3 regions of the Desertihabitans brevis genome follow, and region 3 is predicted to be linked to each of the others. Evidence: predicted binding sites of a transcription regulator. Region 3 holds the regulator's gene; each other region holds the start of a gene.
What was found. The regulator LexA, encoded in region 3, represses DNA repair genes until DNA is damaged. The targets are predictions, from matches to a motif close to TCGAACANNTGTTCGA.
Positions count from the first base shown of each region.

Region 1 (6,276 bases), on a different contig from region 3:
CGCGGCGTCGACATGGGCGGCTGGGACGCCGAGGCCACCCGGTTCCGGCTCTACACCCTGGTGATCGGCGCCCAGACGCTGCACGCCTGCGGGTACGCGATGGCTCTCGAGCGCGACGGACTGGTCGGCAACGGCACCAAGGCGGAGGACGCCGCCGTGGTGGCCTACTTCGGTGACGGTGCCACCAGCCAGGGCGACGTCAACGAGGCCTTCGTCTTCGCCAGCTCCTACAACGCGCCGGTGGTCTTCTTCTGCCAGAACAACCAGTGGGCGATCTCCGAACCGATGAGCCGGCAGTCGCGGATCCCGCTGTACCAGCGCTCGCTCGGCTTCGGGTTCCCCGGGGTGCGGGTGGACGGCAACGACGTGCTGGCGGTGCGGGCGGTGACCGAGCGGGCGCTGGAGCGGGCGCGCAACGGCGGCGGACCGTCCCTGATCGAGGCCTTCACCTACCGGATGGGGGCCCACACCACGTCCGACGACCCCAGCAAGTACCGGCTCGCCGACGAGCTGGAGACCTGGCGGCTGCGGGATCCGATCGAACGGGTCCGGGCGCTGCTGCGGACGTCCGGGTCGGTGGGGGAGTCCTTCTTCCGCGACCTCGAGACCGAGGCCGACGACCTGGCCGCCGACCTGCGCCGGCGCTGCGTGCAGCTGCAGGGGCCCGGGCTGCGGTCGCTGTTCGGCAACGTGTACGGCGAGCAGACCGAGTACCTGGCCGCCCAGCAGCAGGCCTACGCCGAGTACGCCGACAGCTTCGAGATGGAGGCGGGCTCCCGATGACGACCCTGACCATGGCGAAGGCCCTCAACGCGGGACTGCGGCGGGCGCTCGAGGCCGACCCGAAGGTGCTGCTGTGCGGTCAGGACATCGGCAAGCTCGGCGGGGTGTTCCGGATCACCGAGGGCCTGCAGAAGGACTTCGGCGAGCACCGGGTGATCGACTCCCCGCTGGCGGAGTCCGGGATCGTCGGCACGGCCGTGGGGATGGCGATGCGCGGCTACCGGCCGGTGGTGGAGATCCAGTTCGACGGGTTCGTCTTCCCCGCCTACGACCAGATCGTCAGCCAGGTCGCCAAGCTGCGGTTCCGCACCCAGGGACGCCAGTCGATGCCGGTGGTCATCCGGATCCCGTTCGGCGGCGGGATCGGTGCGGTCGAGCACCACAGCGAGTCGCCCGAGGCCTACTTCTCCCACACGCCCGGGCTCAAGGTCGTCACCTGCTCCACCCCGTCCGACGCCTACTGGATGATGCAGCAGTCGATCGCCTCGGACGACCCGATCATCTTCCTCGAGCCGAAGCGGCGCTACCACGACAAGGGTGAGGTCGACGTCGACGCCACCCCGCTGCCGCTGCACCAGGCGACGGTCGCGCGCGAGGGCACCGACGTCACCCTGCTGGCCTACGGGCCGATGGTGCGCACCTGCCTGGACGCCGCCGCGGCCGCCGAGGAGGAGGGCCGCAGCCTCGAGGTGGTCGACCTGCGCACGCTGTCGCCGATCGACACCGCCACGGTGGTGCGCTCGGTGCAGAAGACCGGGCGCGCGGTGGTGGTGCACGAGGCCCAGCAGAACCTCGGCCTCGGCGCGGAGCTGTCGGCGCGGATCACCGAGCACTGCTTCTACTCCCTCGAGGCCCCGGTGCTGCGGGTGGCCGGCTACGACATGCCGTACCCGCCCAGCCGGGTGGAGGACGAGTACCTGCCCGACCTCGACCGCGTCCTGGACGCCGTCGACCGTTCGCTCGCGCACTGACCCGTCCCCAGGAGGACCAGCACGATGCAGTACTTCAACCTGCCCGACCCCGGTGAGGGCCTGGTGGAGGCCGAGATCGTCACCTGGCGGGTCGCGGTCGGGGACGAGATCAAGGTCAACGACGTGGTGGTGGAGGTGGAGACCAGCAAGTCGCTGGTCGAGCTGCCCAGCCCCTTCGCCGGCACGGTGACCGAGCTGCTGGTCGAGGAGGGCGCCACCGTCGACGTCGGCACGCCGATCATCGCGGTGGACGACGGGTCGGGTGCCGCGTCCCCGGCTCCGAGCAGGTCGGGGCAGGCGGACGGCGACGAGGCGGCGGCGCCGAACCTGGTGGGCTACGGGGTGAAGAAGGCCGGCACCAGCCGGCGTCCGCGACGGGCGGCTGCTGCGGCGGTGCCGGCGGAGGAGTCGGCCAGCCGCGCGCAGGCGCAGGTGCAGGGGTCCTTCGACCCGGCGACGCAGGTGTCGCGGAAGGCCGACGAGGTGGCGCCGCTGCGGGCGGAGCCTGCCGGGTCCGGTGGTGAGCCGCTGCCGACGCCGGGACGGGGGCCGTCCGAGCCGACGTCGGAGCGCGGACCGGTGCTGGCCAAGCCGCCGACCCGCCTGCTGGCCAAGCAGCTGGGCGTCGATCTGGCCACCGTGACCGGCACCGGGGACGGCGGCATCATCACCCGCGCCGACGTCGAACGCGCCGCCGCCTCCACCCCCATCGCCCCCACCCCCGACGCCCTGAGCCTGTCGAAGGGCGACTCCCCCACCGGGCTGAGCGAGGAGCGCATCCCCGTGAAGGGTGTCCGTAAGCTGACCGCCGAGGCGATGGTGCGCTCGGCGTTCACCGCCCCGCACGTGACCGAGTGGGTCGAGGTGGACGTCACCGCCACCATGGAGCTGCTGGACCGGCTGCGGCGGCGCCGCGACCTGGCCGAGGTCCGCCTGACGCCGCTGGTGCTGGTGGCGTCGGCGGTCTGCCGGGCCCTGCGCCGCAACCCCGACCTCAACGCCCGCTGGGAGGAGACCGCCGACGGTGCGGAGATCGTCCGGGCCGGGCAGGTCGACCTCGGCATCGCCGCCGACACCCCGCGCGGTCTGGTGGTGCCGAAGATCCGGGCGGCCGACCGGCTCGGACTGGTCGAGCTGGCCGACGCGCTGACCGCGCTGGTGCGCACCGCGCGGGAGGGACGCACCCCGCCGGCCGACCTGGCGGGAGGCACCTTCACCATCACCAACGTGGGCGTCTTCGGGGTCGACGGCGGCACCCCGATCCTCAACCCGGGCGAGTCCGGCATCCTCTGCATCGGCGCCATCAACCGGCGTCCGTGGGTGGTCGGCACCGGCGCCGAGGAGCGGATCGAGCCGCGCTGGGTGACCACCCTGTCGGTCTCCTTCGACCACCGGGTGGTGGACGGCGCCGAGGGCTCGCAGTTCCTCTCCGACGTCGCCCTGATGCTCTCCGACCCCGCCATGGGCGGGGTGCTCTGAGCCGTCCCGGGTCACCTCGGCAGCACTGGGCGACCCGCTGCCGTCCCCGGACCGACTGATCGTCCGAGCCCGACCACAACGCCCTGAGCCTGTCGAGGCGCGACGACCGCACGCACCGCCCTGCCTCGACGACTGCAAGCAGCCCCGACCACAGCGCCCTGAGCCTGCCGAAGGGCTGGCGACGGCCCTGCTGACCCGGCTTTCCCCTGCGCGGGTCCTGCTGCTGGGATCGGACTGGCGGCGGAGTCAATCCTTGACGTGTGCGGTCAACGCACATCAAGCCCTTGGTCGACCAGCGTCATCGATCACGTGTGCGAAAACTGTCAGTGGTAGTCCGTAGCGTTCTGTCCATGGAGGAGACGACGAGCGCGGCCGGGGTGCTCGCGCAGGTGCGCGATCTGCGAGGGGCCGAGCGAGCGACCGCAGCAGCCCTGCTGCGCCAGGCCGCCGCCTGGGCCGACCTCCACCCCGCCCTCGAGCCCGGCCAGGCGGCGAGCCTGCACGACCAGGGCAAGGAGACCGGCTGCCCGATCGCCGGATCCGGCACCCCACAGGTCGCCGCCGACTCCCTCGCCGAGGTCGCCGCCGCGCTGGGCATGTCGACCGGCGCCGGTGCCCGGCTGGTGGGGCAGGCGCTGGAGCTGCGCCACCGGCTGCCCCGGTTGTGGGCCCGGGTGCACGACCACACCGTGCCCGCCTGGGTCGCCCGGTCGGTGGCCGAGCGGACCATGATGGTGAGCGTCGAGGCGGCCGGGTTCGTCGACAGCCAGGTGTGCGCGGTGGCGGGCCGGGTCGGGGTGGCGCAGCTGGACCGGCTGGTGACGACTGCGATCCAGCGGCACATGCCCGCCGAGGCCGAACGCCGCCGCCAGGACGCGTTGGAGGGGCGCGGTTTCACCATCGAGCACGACCGCAGCGGCCGCGACCACGCCCTGTCCTCGGTGTGGGGCACGCTCGACCTGCCCGACGCCCTCGCCCTCGAAGCCGCCGTCCAAGACGGGGCACAAGCGCTCGCCACCGCCGGCTGCACCGACAGCCTGGACGTGCGCCGAGCCCGCGCGGTGGGGGAGCTGGCCCGCCGCCAACCCGCCCTCGACCTCCTCACCGCCGAGGAGACCACGAACAGCGGTGTGGTCGCGGGCAAGGCCGCCGAACGGGTGGTGCTCTACCTCCACCTGTCCGCCGCCGCGCTCGGCGGAGGATTCGCGGCCGCACCAGTCGTGCAGGGAGCAGGAGCCGACTGCCCACGACGGGCAGACAGCGCCGGACAACCGGCCACCGCCATCGACGTCTTCGTCCAGCCCGGGCATGCGGGTCCCGCTGGAACGGAGTCAGTGGGTCGGGTGCAGAACACCGGCGCACCGGTGACCGCTGAGCAGATCCGTGAGTGGTGCGCCCGCCCCGACGCCCGGGTCAGCGTGAAACCGGTCATCGACCTCAACGCGACCATGGCTACCGACGCGTACCGGCCCACCGCCCGGATGCGTGAGCAGATCGCGCTGCGCGACCGCACCTGTGTGTTCCCCTGGTGCTCAAGACCCGCCCACCCCTACCCGCTGCCCCGCCGCGACGACGCTGTCGGGGTGGAGGCAGAGGAACGCTGGTCGGTCGAGGACGACCACCTCGTGCCCTGGGACTTCGGTGGGCCGACCAGCAGCGACAACCTGGCCCCGTTGTGCCGGACCCACCATCGGCTGAAGACCTTCACCGGCTGGCGCCACACCCGCACCGGCCCCGGCTGCTACGACTGGACCAGCCCGCACGGCTACCGCTACCGCCGCCACCCCGACGGCGGCACCACCGACCTCACCCCGGACACCGGACCACCCCGCCGACGCCCTCGACAGAGGCCGACCACAAACTCGGCCAGCCGCCGGAAGCTGAGTTCACCAGTCCCGGTTGGAGCTGCCGGGCCGCCCGACGCTCCGAACGAGTCACCCCCGCCGTTCTAGGCACCAGACGTACCTGCCTCCCCGAGACCTCGTCTCACCTGTAACCGCACCACCCGGGCGTCGCCCGGCGACGCGCGCACACGGCCCTGCCCACCCCGTCGGCGTTACGCTGCCGCCGGGGCCCTGGGCGTGCGCGGGACCCAGGTCGATTGCGGCGCCATGAGCGGCAGCTGTGAACAGCCGGCAAGTTCCTCGCTGCCGGGCACGGCAGACCGGTCAGCTCGCTCGCGAACTGGAGCGCTGAAGCCCGACCGCTCGCCGACCACCCAGGTCGGCGCCCGCATGGGCAGGGCTACCCGCACACCCGTGCGACTTGACCGTGATCTGCTCCCTCGGTGGGCCGGGTCGACACGGCCCAGCGACGACTGCCCGCGGGCGCGACCTGCGTGTCCAGGTGACGTGCTCGGCGCGGATCCCGTTTGATCCACCCACGGTCGACCTCGTCCTGCGTCATGTGAGCCTGCACGAGTAGACGGCCAGACGAGTAGCCGCGTCAGCGCGGGCGGTGGGGCTGGATGGTTGGAGCCGGAGCGGGGCTCAGTGGCGGTGCGTCGCGGAGGCGTGGTGCTGGGCCAGCAGGTCCTCACCCCAGTCGCCGCGCAGGTCGCGCCAGACGGTGTGCACGTGGTTGGCGTCGTCCTGGGTGTTGTCGTACTCGACCAGGAAGCTCGACCCGCGCAGCGCGTAGTAGTGCGGCCGGCCCACCTCGGTGCTGCCCGACCAGGCGAAGGTCAGCTCCGCCAGCCCGCCGTCGACGACCGACGTCCAGGCGGCGGCCGCGACCGGCTCGGCGGCCCGGTCCAGGTAGCAGCGCACCAGCCGCTCGAGCGCCGCGCGCTGTCCCCGCTCCAGGTCGCCCATCGCGATCCCGCGTGGCACGAGAGCCGCGTCGGCCACCGGGTCGTGGCGGGTGGCGATGTCGCTGGGCGCCTCGTCCGCCACCACGGCCACCCGACGCTGGTCGGCGTCGAGCAGACCGAGCAGGTCGCGGGCCCCCTGCTCCTCGGCCCGCAGCACCTGCCAACCGGCCCGCGGGCCCTCGCGGACCACGGCCGGGTTGGCACCGAAGAACTGCGGGGTGGCCGCCACCC
Region 1 covers NZ_QOUI01000011.1:20,577-26,852, forward strand. Annotated here, with positions in the region: gene pdhA (pyruvate dehydrogenase (acetyl-transferring) E1 component subunit alpha) at 1-783, shown strand, start outside; gene DT076_RS15800 (alpha-ketoacid dehydrogenase subunit beta) at 780-1,754, shown strand; gene DT076_RS15805 (dihydrolipoamide acetyltransferase family protein) at 1,779-3,233, shown strand; gene DT076_RS15810 (HNH endonuclease signature motif containing protein) at 3,584-5,185, shown strand; gene DT076_RS15815 (DUF3500 domain-containing protein) at 5,723-6,276, opposite strand, start outside.
Region 1: a site for LexA is predicted at 3,535-3,550, ahead of DT076_RS15810 (HNH endonuclease signature motif containing protein). Genes of this name have one in related genera too.

Region 2 (6,276 bases), 320 kb from region 3:
ACGAGACGGCCGGCGCGGAGGAGGCGGCCGGGGGCTGGGTGGTCAGCGCCAGGGTGTTGACCTTGTCCCGCAGCTCGATGCAGATCCGCTCCGCACCCTTCTTGCCGATGCCGGGGACCTTGGTCAGCGTGACCAGGTCCTCACCCGCGATGGCCGCGCGCAGCTCGGACGGGCTGAGCACGGCGCACGCGGCCTGGGCGATCCGCGGGCCCACCCCGGAGGCGGTGAGCAGCAGCTCGAAGCAGTCCCGCTCGTCGGTGTCGGCGAAGCCGTACAGGGTGAGCGAGTCCTCGCGGACGACCAGGCTGGTCTGGAGCGTGGCCGGCTGCTCCAGCCGCAGACCGCTGATGGTCCGCGGGCTGCAGTGCACCAGGGCCCCGAAGCCGTTGACGTCGACCACCACGGAGGTGGCGCCGAGCGCGGTCACGGTGCCGCTCAGCGAGGCGATCACGAGGCCCTCCTCGAGGTCGGGGTGCGGGGCCGCGACGTGCGGTGGGCGGCCACCGCCTCGGCGTAGCGGTTGATCGCGGCGCCGCGCCAGACGTGCGCGATCGCCAGCGCGACCGCGTCGGCGGCGTCAGCGGGCTTCGGCGGCTCGTCCAGCCGCAGGATCCGGGCCACCATCAGCCCGACCTGGCTCTTGTCGGCCCGTCCCGAGCCGGTGACCGCGGCCTTGACCTCGCTCGGCGTGTGCAGCACGACGGGGATCCCGTGCCGGGCGGCCACGAGCATCGCCACCCCGGCGGCCTGCGCGGTGCCCATCACGGTGTGCACGTTGTGCTGGGCGAAGACCCGCTCGACCGCGACCACCTCGGGCCGGTGCCGCTGCACCCACTCCTCCACCGCGGTCTCGAGCTGGACCAGCCGCCGGGCGGTGTCGAGCTCGGACGGCGTCCGGGCGACCCCCACGTCGACCAGCGCGGGCGGACGTCCCGGAGCGCCCTCGACCACACCGAGCCCGCACCGCGTCAGACCCGGGTCGATCCCCAGCACCCGCACACGCACTCCCTCACCGTTCGAACAGACGTTCGGAGCCTAGCGTCGATCCGCGCGCGGGCCCGGACGTCGACCGTGGTGTGTCGGACGGTGCCGGCAGCCGCTCAGGCCAGCGTCGCGAGGACGTCCTCGGAGGCGTCGGCGTTGGTGTAGACGTTCTGGACGTCGTCGGAGTCCTCCAGCGCGTCGACGATCCGGCCGAGCTTCTCGGCCACCTCGGCGTCCATCTCCTGGGTGTAGTCCGGCACGAAGGAGACCTCGGCGGACTCGTAGTCCAGGCCGGCGTCCTGCACCGCGGTGCGGACGGCCACCAGGTCGGTCGGCTCGGAGACGATCTCGAACACCTCGCCGAGGTCGGTGACGTCCTCGGGGCCGGCCTCCAGGGTGGCTTCGAGCAGGTCGTCCTCGGTCAGCGTGCGGTCGCCCTGCTCCTTGCTCACCACGACGACGCCCTTGCGCTGGAACATCCGCGCGGTGGAGCCGACGTCGGCCATGGTGCCGCCGTTGCGGGTGACCGCGACCCGCACCTCGGAGGCGGAGCGGTTGCGGTTGTCGGTCAGGCACTCGATCAGCAGCGCGATGCCGGCCGGGCCGTAGGCCTCGTAGAACAGCGTCTCGTAGTCGGCCCCGCCGCCCTCGGCACCGGAGCCGCGCTTGACGGCGCGGTCGATGTTGTCGTTGGGGACCGAGCTCTTCTTCGCCTTCTGGATCGCGTCGTACAGCGTGGGGTTGCCCGCGGGGTCACCGCCGCCGAGCCGTGCCGCCACCTCGACGTTCTTGATCAGCTTGGCGAACAGCTTGCCGCGCTTGGCGTCGATGACGGCCTTCTTGTGCTTGGTCGTCGCCCACTTGGAATGCCCGCTCATGGCAGCCAAGGTTACAGGGGTCCGGCGGACCCGGCGTTCAGGCGGCGGGACCGGCCTCGTGGCGGATCACGCTGTCGGCCACCGTGTAGCCCAGCTGGTGGTAGAGGCAGAGCGGCCCCTCGATGCGGTCGGTGTCGACGCCGAGGCCGGCCGCCTGCAGACCCGCCGCGGCGAAGGAGCGCATCGACTGCAGCAGCAGGGCCCGGGCGATGCCCCGGCCGCGGTACCGCGGTCGGACGCCGAGCCGGCCGGTCCAGCCCTGGCTGAAGCCCTGGGCCTCCCACTCCTCGATGTTGGCCGAGCTGATCGCGTAGCCGACCACCTCGCCGGTCGCGGTGTCCACCGCCGTCCAGGACCACTCCGGACGCAGGGCGGCGCGGGTCATCGAGGCCGCCCACTCCTCCGCGGAGACGGGCCGGGCCCGCGAGATGTCGGAGAAGGCGTCGTTGTGGGCCACCCGGACGTCCTCCGACCGCTCCGGGTGCAGGGGCTCCAGCTCGACTCCCGGAGGCAGCTGCGGCTCGGGGACGTCGTCGCTGAGGGGGCGGTACAGGTCGACGTGGCGGCGCACCGGCCGCAGCCCCACCCGCTGGAACAGGTCGCGGCGGGTGGTGGCCTTCTCGTCGCAGTGGGCCACCACCACCGCGCGGTCGCCGTCCAGGCGCAGGCGCTGGCGGGCCTGGGCGAGCTGCCAGCACAGCAGGTGCCGGCCGATGCCGAGCTGGCGCCAGCTGGGATGGACCCCGCCGGAGAGGAAGACCTGGCGCCGCTCCTCGTCGGTGCTCACGAGGTTCCAGCCGAGCGCGACCACCGTGCCCCGGTCGGTCCCGATGACCGTGTCGGCCTCGGCGCCGTGCGCGGCGTGGTCCATGTTCTCGCGCAGCTCGACCAGGCTGTGCCGCTCGGCCGGGTCGTCGTGGCGCTCGATCGCGGTGAACAGCTCGTCCACCGCGGCGAGGTCGTCCCCCTCGACCGGACGCCAGCGCAGCGGTGTCACCTCATCCAGGGCGTGCCCCACGATGTCGACTCCTTCGTCGTCGTCCGGCCCGACATCCGTCGTCCGGAACGCGTGCTCCCAGCTGCTCGAGAGCATCCCGATTCTAATGCCTCGCCCCGGGCGGCGCCGCCGGGCGCTAGCGCCAGATGCGGCGCCGCCGTCCCGATCCGCCCTCCTCGGCCGGCGCCGTGGCGCTCCAGACCCGCCGCCAGGTGGGCACCTCGGCATCGGCCGGGGCCGGGCTGCGCAGCTGGTCCCACCAGGTGCGCACGTCCTCGTCGAGCAGCCGCTGGACGGCCTCCCGCACCGCCTGCGCCGCGGTCTCGTCCGGGCTGTCGACGGGGAGGAGCGGGTCGCCGAACCGCACCGCCACCCGGCGCACGTCCCCGGCGAGCACGCCGGGGAAGGACTCGCCGCGGCCGGGCAGCGCGAAGCTGCCCCGGATGCCGACCGGCACGACAGCCGCCCCGGTCCGGCGCGCGAGCCGCACCACCCGCGGGTCGAAGGGCCCGACCCGGCCGTCGGGGCTGGGCGCGCCCTCGGGGAAGACCGCCCACACCTGGCGCCGGTCGGCGGCCACGCCCTGCAGCCCGGGCACCGTGGCCACCCGGTTCCACGCGGCCACCTGCCGCAGGCCGAGCACCCGGCAGCGCGCCGCCAGGTCGGCCGGCAGGGCGGCCATCAGCAGCTCGGCGTCGCGGGCGTGCTGGTGGTTGGCCACGAGCAGCAGCGGACCGGTCAGCCCGTCCAGCCCCGACGCCCCGGCCACGTCCAGGGCGGCGCCGACGCTGACCACGGGGCGGGTGAGGTTGCGGTGCGCCCACTCCGCGAGCGGCCGCTGCGATGGGCGACGGCGTGGGGCCACCTCGGTCGGCGGGCTCGACCAGCGGCTGCGGCCCAGCAGGCCGAGGTCGCGGCGGGCAGCGCGCCACCCGCCGCGGCGGCCACCGCCGACGGCCCAGGCGGCGGGCTGACGGGTGCCCTCGTCCACCTCAGGCCTCCTGCACGTCGGCCACGAGGTGCGGCGGGGTGTGCAGGTAGCGGATCCGGGGGCTCCGGCCCACCGAGTCCGAGGCGATCTCCAGCGCGTCGGCCAGGGTGGAGGCGGCGCGGAAGCCCATCCGCTCGGCGGAGGCGCGGTCCGCACCCACCCAGATGACGTCGCCCACCTGCTCCGCACCCGCGCGCACGTCGGCCCACAGCTGGAACGGCAGCACCCCGGCCCAGGCGTGCTGGCGGCGGTAGAGGCTGGTGTACCACTCGTCGGCGGCGAACCGGGCCTCCTGCTCGGTCATCTGCTCCGGGTCGGTGGTGGTGGACAGCACGTCGACGAAGAAGTCCGCCGACGACGGGTGCACCCGCGCGGAGAAGGTCGGCGCCAGCGGGTGGAAGGCGATCACCGCACCACCGGGCCGCACCACCGGCGCTCCGGTGGTGGCCCCGAGCGTGCGCCCGAGCACCGACCAGGCGGCGACCAGCGGGTCGACCGCGGTGCCGGGGTTGATGGGGGTGCGGTGGGGCACCCCGCAGACGAGCACGTCGGCCTGGCCCTTCACCTCGACCCGCTCGGCCCCGGCGGCCCGTCCGGCCGACCAGGCCGAGACGGCGGCGGGCGAGCCGGCGGCGACGGCGAGCACACCCTGGTCGGGCGCGGCCTGCAGCACGCTCCGGCGGGCACGGTCGGGTGCCACCTCGAGCAGCCGGCGCAGTCCGAACCAGGTGGCCCGCTCGCGGATCCGCCACTCCCACTCCCGGCGGCCGAGGAACTCCAGCGACGGCGGGTGCACCACCTGGTCGAGGACGGCGCGCACGCTGACCAGCGGGAGCGCCTCGACCGCGCTGCGCACCATCGCCGCGCCCTCGCCCTCGACCTCCGCGCCGGCGGTGGGGACGACCCGGTCCAGCCGGAGCGCCCGGTGCAGCCGGCGCTGGGTGTCCAGCGAGCTGAGGGAGCCGACGAGGTCGGCGCCGACGTCGCTGCCACCGGTGCCGCAGGAGACGTCGACCACCAGGTCGGAGTCGGCCAGGCGGGCGTCCAGCTCCACCCCGGGGGCGACCTCGGTCAGCTGCTCGCGGTCCAGCGCGTCGTGGGTGCGCAGCCGCCCGTCGGCGCTGAAGGAGCGGACCACCCGCTCCCCGAGCACCTCCAGCAGCTGCTCCTCGGTGGGTCGGGGGCCGATGCCGTTGGCGGCGAGCACCACCACGTCGTCCACCCCGGCCGTCGCCGCCAGCTGCAGCACCTGCTCCACCACGTGCTGGCGCACGTCCACCCCGCGCGCGGCGGGCTGCTCGAGCGCGCCCACCGTCACGGTGAGCCGGATCCCGGGCCGCAACCGGTCGGCCAGCGGCGCGCCGTCCAGGCCCTCGGCGAGGGACGCGGCGACGGCCGCGGCGGCGTCGACGCGGCGGCCGGCGGTGTCGGGCGGGTAGACCACCTCCGCACCCTTGGGGAAGGGCTGCAGCCGGACGCCGTCACCCTCGCTCACCAGCAGCGGCGGGGTGCGGTCGTCGACGGTCAGGACGAAGCCCGGGCGAGCCATTCCGGCCTCACTTTCGCATCGGGGACGAGGGGTCGGGTCGGGGAGGGCGGGGCGCTCACCGGCGGGCCGGCAGGCTGAGACGGGGCAGCTGGGCGGCGGCCCGCCACTCCACCACCGACCACTGGCGCTGGCTCGCCGCGCGCATCAGCCCGACGTCGGGGCTGACCGCCACCGGGTTGCCCACCGCCGAGAGCATCGGCAGGTCGACGTGGGAGTCGGCGTAGGCGTGGCTGGCCTGCAGGTCGATGCCGTGGGAGGCGGCGTAGTGGCGCAGCCACGCCGAGCGGGACTCCCCCACCATCGGCGGGCCGGTGAGGAAGCCGGTGCAGCGCCCGGCCGCGTCGGTGGCCAGGTCGGCGGCCACCACCACGTCGAACAGCGGCTCCAGCGGACGGGTCAGCGGCCGTACCACCCCGGTGAGCAGCACGCAGGTGTGCCCGGCGTCGCGGTGCTCGCGGATGCGGCGGACGGCGTCGGGTGAGACCCGTTCCAGGATGGACGGTGCCATCGCGGTGTCGACGAACTCCTCCAGCGCGGCCAGGTCGGCGCCAGCGTAACGGCGGTAGACCGAGCGCAGGAAGGTGCCGCGGTCGCGCCGCTCGGCACTCAGCCAGCCGGGCAGGCGACGGGCGATGTCGCCCACCTCCCGCGCCCGCGACAGCGGGCCCAGCTCGGGCAGCCGGGCCCACAGGTAGGTCTCGACCACGTTGGTGGTCATCACGGTGCCGTCGAGGTCGAAGGCGGCGAGCACCCCCTTGCCCCCACCGGCGGCGCCGTCGCGGGACAGGTCGCGGTAGGTGGTCGGGCGCTGGCCGCGGCGCCGGCGCAGCGTCTCCATCCGGCGGACCGGGGCGGTGATCGAGGGGCAGTGCACGTC
Region 2 covers NZ_QOUI01000001.1:289,877-296,152, reverse strand. Annotated here, with positions in the region: gene ruvA (Holliday junction branch migration protein RuvA) at 1-451, opposite strand, end outside; gene ruvC (crossover junction endodeoxyribonuclease RuvC) at 448-990, opposite strand; gene DT076_RS01290 (YebC/PmpR family DNA-binding transcriptional regulator) at 1,101-1,862, opposite strand; gene DT076_RS01285 (GNAT family N-acetyltransferase) at 1,900-2,955, opposite strand; gene DT076_RS01280 (lysophospholipid acyltransferase family protein) at 2,996-3,850, opposite strand; gene DT076_RS01275 (lactate racemase domain-containing protein) at 3,852-5,399, opposite strand; gene DT076_RS01270 (HAD-IB family hydrolase) at 5,455-6,276, opposite strand, start outside.
Region 2: a site for LexA is predicted at 1,017-1,032, ahead of ruvC (crossover junction endodeoxyribonuclease RuvC). Genes of this name have one in related genera too.

Region 3 (6,276 bases):
CTCGCCGTTCGACTACCGGCGCCAGGGCATCCTCTACCTGGCCCGCCACCTGCCACCGCCGCGGCGGGACGGGATCAGCGAGGAGACCCTGGCGGAGGTGGCCGAGCTGGTCTGGGCGGCCGGCGGACGCACGCTGGGGCTGTTCGCCTCCCAGCGCTCGGCCGAGGTGGCCGCCGACCACGTCCGGCGCCAGCTCAAGGACCACACCGTCCTCTGCCAGGGCGAGGCGAACCTGCCCGAGCTCACCCGTCGCTTCGTCGAGGAGCCGGCCACCAGCCTGTTCGGCACCGTGTCGCTGTGGCAGGGCATCGACGTGCCCGGCGACACGTGTGAGCTGGTGATCATCGACAAGCTGCCGTTCCCGCGCCCCGACGACCCGCTGATGCAGGCCCGCCAGCAGGCGGTCACCGAGCGCGGCGGCAACGGCTTCATGCAGGTCGCCGCCACCCACGCCGCGCTGCTGATGGCCCAGGGGGCGGGACGGCTGATCCGCCGGGCCAGCGACCGCGGGGTGGTCGCCGTCCTCGACCCGCGGCTGGTCACCGCCCGCTACGGCAGCTTCCTGCGCTCGTCGATGCCGCCGATGTGGTCGACCACCGACCGCGAGGTGGCCGTGCAGGCGCTGCGGCGGCTGCAGGAGGCCCGGGGCGAGCAGGCCTGACCGGTCGCACCCCGGGTCAGTCCCGCACCGGCTCGTCCCAGGGCGCGGTGCAGAAGAGCACCGACCACGGGCTGCAGCCGATCCCGCGCTCCGGGAGCACCGTGCGGGTGGTGACCACCGCCACCCAGTCCTGGCCGGGTTCCAGGTCCTCCAGCGCGAAGGTCTCCCCGGCCGTGCCGTCGGCGCCGGCGGTGCGCAGCTGGTAGCACCGGTCGTCGGCCACCGCCGCCGCCGGGACCCACAGCGTCTCGACCTCCGGCAGGTCCGCCTCCGACCGCTTCCGCAGCGCGACGCAGCCGTCGGGCAGCGGCGAGGAGGTGGGCTCGCCGAAGTCGGCCGCGGCCAGCCGGGCCACCAGGGCGTCGGCCGCGGCCCGGTCGGCCACTGGGTGGAGGTCGATGCTGCGCACCGAGCAGGTCTGGGTGTGCTCCTGCACGATCCAGCCCGCGTCGCGGGTGCCGAGCTGGCACTCCAGCGCGAGGTGGCTGTGGCGCGGCGGTGGCCCGCCTGCGGCCGCCACCGCCGCCCGCTGGCGGTCGCGCAGCGCCCTCACCTCCGGCTCGGCGACCGCTCGGCCGTCGCGCACCTCGGCGGCGACCTCACGGGCGAGTCGGGCCTGCCGGACCGAGCCGACCACCCCGTTGCCCACGTAGGCCAGCACCGGCAGGGCGAGCAGGACGGCCAGCACGACGAGCACCACCCGGAGCACCCGTGCCCAGCGCGATCGCGGCGCCGGGACGGACGGGTGGGCGGACAGCTGGTCGGGGCTGGGCACGGGGCGACGCTAGCCGCTCGCCGGGCCAACCCGGGCGGCTCAGACCCGGCGCAGCACCGTGACGACCTTGCCGAGCACGGTCGCCTCGTTGCCGTCGATCGGCTCGTAGGCCGGGTTGTGGGGCAGCAGCCACACCTGGCCCGGCGTGCGCTTGAAGGTCTTGACCGTGGCCTCCTCGCCGATCAGGGCGGCCACGATGTCACCGTTCTGGGCGTCGGGCTGCTGCCGGACGACCACCCAGTCGCCGTCGCAGATGGCGGCGTCGACCATCGAGTCACCGCGCACCTCGAGCATGAAGAGGGTCCCGTCGCCGACCAGCTGCTTGGGCAGCGGGAAGACGTCCTCCACGACCTCCTCGGCCAGGATCGGGCCACCGGCCGCGATCCGCCCGACCACCGGCACCGGCACGGCGGCGGGGAAGGCGTCCGACACGCCGGTCTCGTCCCCGGCGTTGGCCAGCACCGGCGCCTCGTCCGGTGCGGTGCCCACCGACGGCCCGCCGGGCAGCAGCACCTCCATCGCGCGGGGACGGTTCGGGTCGCGCCTCAGGTAGCCCTTGGCCTCGAGCACCTTGAGCTGGTGGCTGCCGCTGGAGGAGCTGGCCAGACCGACCGCGTCGCACACCTCCCGGATGCTCGGCGGGTAGCCGCGGCGCTCCACCGACTCCTTGATCACCTCGAGGATCCGGCGCTGGCGGGGGGTGAGGCCGTGGACGTCCTCCGGGCCGTCGGGCAGGGACGTGACGGTGGCCCCGGACTCGGCCAGCTGGGCGGCCACCATCTCGGCGCTGGGACGTCCGCGTCGACGTCCGCCGGGGCGGGTGCTGGGGACGGGCGGCTCATCGGTGCTGCGGACCATGGAGCAGACGCTACGGCTCCTGCGCGCACCAATCAAACACCTGTTCGACCTCGGCGCGTCGCGCTGCGCGGTCGTCCCGACGGCGCCCGGCAGGGCCAAGAGCCGGGCTCGGGACGTCGTCGCGCGAGAACTGTCAGTGCCTCCTGGTGGAGTTCTCGACGTCGGCCGACGGACCGACCGGTGGGCCTGCGAACACGTGTTCGAACACGCCGGGCGAGGTCGTTGGCACACACGTTCGAATCGAGTAGACAGGGGTATCGAACATGGGTTCGACGCACCGAGGAGGCAGCATGAGCACCACCATCGTGACCGCCGGTCCGCTGACGGAGTCCGCGCTGCGGGTCGCCCCGCCGGTCCGCCGGCGCCGGGTGCGTCCGCAGAGCCGGGTCCGTCCCACCGGGGCCGGTGCGCCGGAGCTGCGCACCCCGGCCCGGGCGCCGCGGGCCTGCCGGGTGTCGGCGCCGGCCCCGGCTACGGCCACCGGGAGCGACTGGCACCTGACCGCCCGTGGGGTGGCCGTGGTCACCGCGCTCACCCTGGCGACCTTCGTGCTCGCGGTGGTGGCGATGGTGGGTCGCTTCCTGGTGGTGACCGGCTGACTCTGCGCCGGGGTGACGACCGGCAGGATGTCCGGGCTTGATCTAGGGGCGAGATCGCCCTAAGGTCACTACATGTAGTGGTCACACGGATGTGATTCCGCTACAGGTAGATCCAGGCCGTCGATCCCGGGGGAGTGGTCGTGCACTGTCCGTACTGTCGCAACACCGACTCCCGGGTGCTCGACTCCCGGGTGAGCGATGACGGCACCAGCATCCGGCGCCGTCGCCAGTGCCCCGAGTGCGGGCGTCGGTTCACCACCGTCGAGCGGATGCAGATGATGGTGGTCAAGCGCTCCGGCGTGGTCGAGCCGTTCAATCGCGACAAGGTCGTCAGCGGGGTGCGCAAGGCCTGCAAGGGCCGACCGGTCAGCGAGGACGCGCTGGCCCAGCTGGCCCAGACCGTGGAGGAGACGCTGCGGGCCGCGGGGAACCCCGAGGTCCCCGCCGACGAGGTCGGCCTGGCCATCCTGCAGCCGCTGCGCGAGCTCGACCCGGTGGCCTACCTCCGCTTCGCCAGCGTCTACCAGAAGTACGAGTCCGTCGACGACTTCGAGGCCGCGATCAGCGAGCTGCGCGGCGCGCCGACGGCTGCCGGGCCCGTCCAGGGGCCCTGACCGGGACACGGGTCGGGGCGCCCCGCGTCGAGCAACGCCCCGACCCGTCGGTCCGCCGCTGCCCGCGGCCGCAGGCGCCCGCCTCCACCACCTGGGGAGGGCCCCGTTGTCCCACCGTCCGACGGCGCCGAGAATGGGCGGGTGACCGACACCAGCCGTCCGACCACGACCACCGGCCTCCGGGTGCCGAGGGTGTTCTCCACCGAGGGTGTGCACCCCTACGACGAGGTGACCTGGGAGCTGCGCGACGTCGTCCAGACGAACTGGCGCACGGGCGAGACGGTCTTCGAGCAGCACGGCGTCGAGTTCCCCGACTTCTGGAGCGTCAACGCCGCGACCATCGTCACCACCAAGTACTTCCGCGGGGCGGTGGGCACCGAGCAGCGCGAGCACAGCCTGCGTCAGCTGCTGGACCGGGTGGTCGACCGCTACGCCGCCGCCGGTCTGGAGCACGGCTACTTCGCCGGCGAGGCCGACGCGGCGGTGTTCGGCGACGAGCTGCGCTGGCTGCTGCTGCACCAGTACTTCAGCTTCAACTCACCGGTCTGGTTCAACGTCGGCACCAGCTCCCCGCAGCAGGTGAGTGCCTGCTTCATCCTGTCGGTCGACGACACCATGGACTCGATCCTCAACTGGTACCGGGAGGAGGGGCTGATCTTCAAGGGCGGCTCCGGGGCCGGGCTCAACCTGTCCCGGATCCGGTCCTCGAAGGAGCGGCTCAGCTCCGGCGGCACCGCCTCGGGGCCGGTCTCCTTCATGCGCGGGGCCGACGCCTCGGCCGGCACCATCAAGTCCGGCGGGGCCACCCGGCGGGCGGCGAAGATGGTGGTGCTCGACGTCGACCACCCCGACATCGCCGACTTCGTCGCCACCAAGGCGCGCGAGGAGCAGAAGATCCGCGCGTTGCGCGACGCCGGCTTCGACATGGACCTCGGCGGTGCCGACATCACCAGCGTCCAGTACCAGAACGCCAACAACTCGGTCCGGGTCAGCGACGCCTTCATGCGCGCGGTCGAGGAGGACGGCACCTTCGACCTCACCGCCCGCACCGACGGCCGCACCCTGGAGACGGTCCGGGCCCGCGAGCTCTTCGCCTCGATCGCGCAGGCGGCCTGGGAGTGCGCCGACCCGGGCCTGCAGTACGACGACACCATCAACCGCTGGCACACCAACCCCGAGAGCGGGCGGATCACCGCGTCCAACCCCTGCTCGGAGTACCTCAGCCTGGACGACAGCTCGTGCAACCTCGCCAGCCTCAACCTGCTGGCGTTCCTGCGCCCGGACGGCACCGTCGACACCGGGTCCTTCGTCGCAGCGGTCGAGCTGGTCACCACGGCGATGGACATCTCGATCTGCTTCGCCGACTTCCCGACCGAGGCGATCGGGCGGAACACCCGCGACTTCCGCCAGCTCGGGCTGGGCTATGCCAACCTCGGCGCCCTGCTGATGGCCAGCGGGCACGGCTACGACAGCGACGGCGGGCGCGCACTGGCCGCCAGTCTCACCGCGCTGATGACCGGGGCGGCCTACCGGCGCTCGGCCGAGCTGGCCCGGGTGGTCGGGCCCTATGCGGGCTACGCCCGCAACGCCGAGGCGCACCAGCGGGTGATGGGCCAGCACCGCGATGCCTGCACCGCCCTGACGACGCTGTCCGACGTCGACGGCGCGGTGCACGATCGGGCCGGGCGGGAGTGGGCGCAGGTGCTCGCCCTGGGGGCCGAGCACGGCTTCCGCAACGCCCAGGCCACCGTGCTCGCCCCGACCGGGACGATCGGCTTCATGATGGACTGCGACACCACCGGGGTGGAGCCGGACTTCTCGCTGGTGAAGTTCAAGAAGCTCGTCGGCGGCGGCTCGATGCAGATCGTCAACGCCACCGTGCCGCGGGCGCTGCGCACCCTGGGCTACGACGAGGAGACGGTCGAGGCCGTCGTGGCGCACGTCGCCGAGCACGGCCACGTGGTCGACGCCGCCGGGCTGGCCCCGGAGCACCACGAGGTCTTCGACTGCGCCATGGGCGTCCGGGCGATCGCGCCGATGGGGCACGTGCGGATGATGGCGGCCGTCCAGCCATTCCTCTCCGGCGGGATCTCCAAGACGGTGAACCTGCCCGAGGACGCCACCGTCGACGACATCGCCGAGGTGTTCACCGAGGGCTGGCGGCTGGGGCTGAAGGCTCTGGCGGTCTACCGCGACAACTGCAAGGTGGGCCAGCCGCTGACCACCGGCACGCCGACGGTGCGCACCGCCGACCCCGAGCCGACGCCGGAGACGCCGGCCGAGGTGCGCCCGGTGCGCCGGCGGCTGCCGAAGTCGCGGGCCAGCCGCACCACCTCGTTCTCCGTCGGCGGCGCCGAGGGCTACATGACCGCCGGCAGCTACGACGACGGCGGGCTGGGCGAGATCTTCCTCAAGCTCGGCAAGCAGGGCTCCACCCTGGCCGGGGTGATGGACGCCTTCTCGATCGCGGTCTCGATCGGGCTGCAGTACGGCGTCCCGCTGGAGACCTTCGTGCAGAAGTTCACCAACCTGAAGTTCGAGCCGGCCGGGATGACCGACGACCCGGACATCCGGATGGCGCAGTCGATCATGGACTACATCTTCCGCCGGCTCGCCCTGGACCACCTGAGCACCGAGCAGCGCACCGAGCTCGGCATCCACACCGCGCGGGAGCGGGCGCGCCATGTCGAGACCGGCTCCTACGACCCGCCGGTCGAGGAGCTGGCCGCCGATGCCGCACCCGAGCCGGCAGCACCGGCTCCCACCCCG
Region 3 covers NZ_QOUI01000001.1:613,736-620,011, reverse strand. Annotated here, with positions in the region: gene DT076_RS02910 (ATP-dependent DNA helicase) at 1-661, shown strand, start outside; gene DT076_RS02905 (hypothetical protein) at 678-1,436, opposite strand; gene lexA (transcriptional repressor LexA) at 1,476-2,294, opposite strand; gene DT076_RS02895 (hypothetical protein) at 2,585-2,893, shown strand; gene nrdR (transcriptional regulator NrdR) at 3,034-3,507, shown strand; gene DT076_RS02885 (vitamin B12-dependent ribonucleotide reductase) at 3,649-6,276, shown strand, end outside.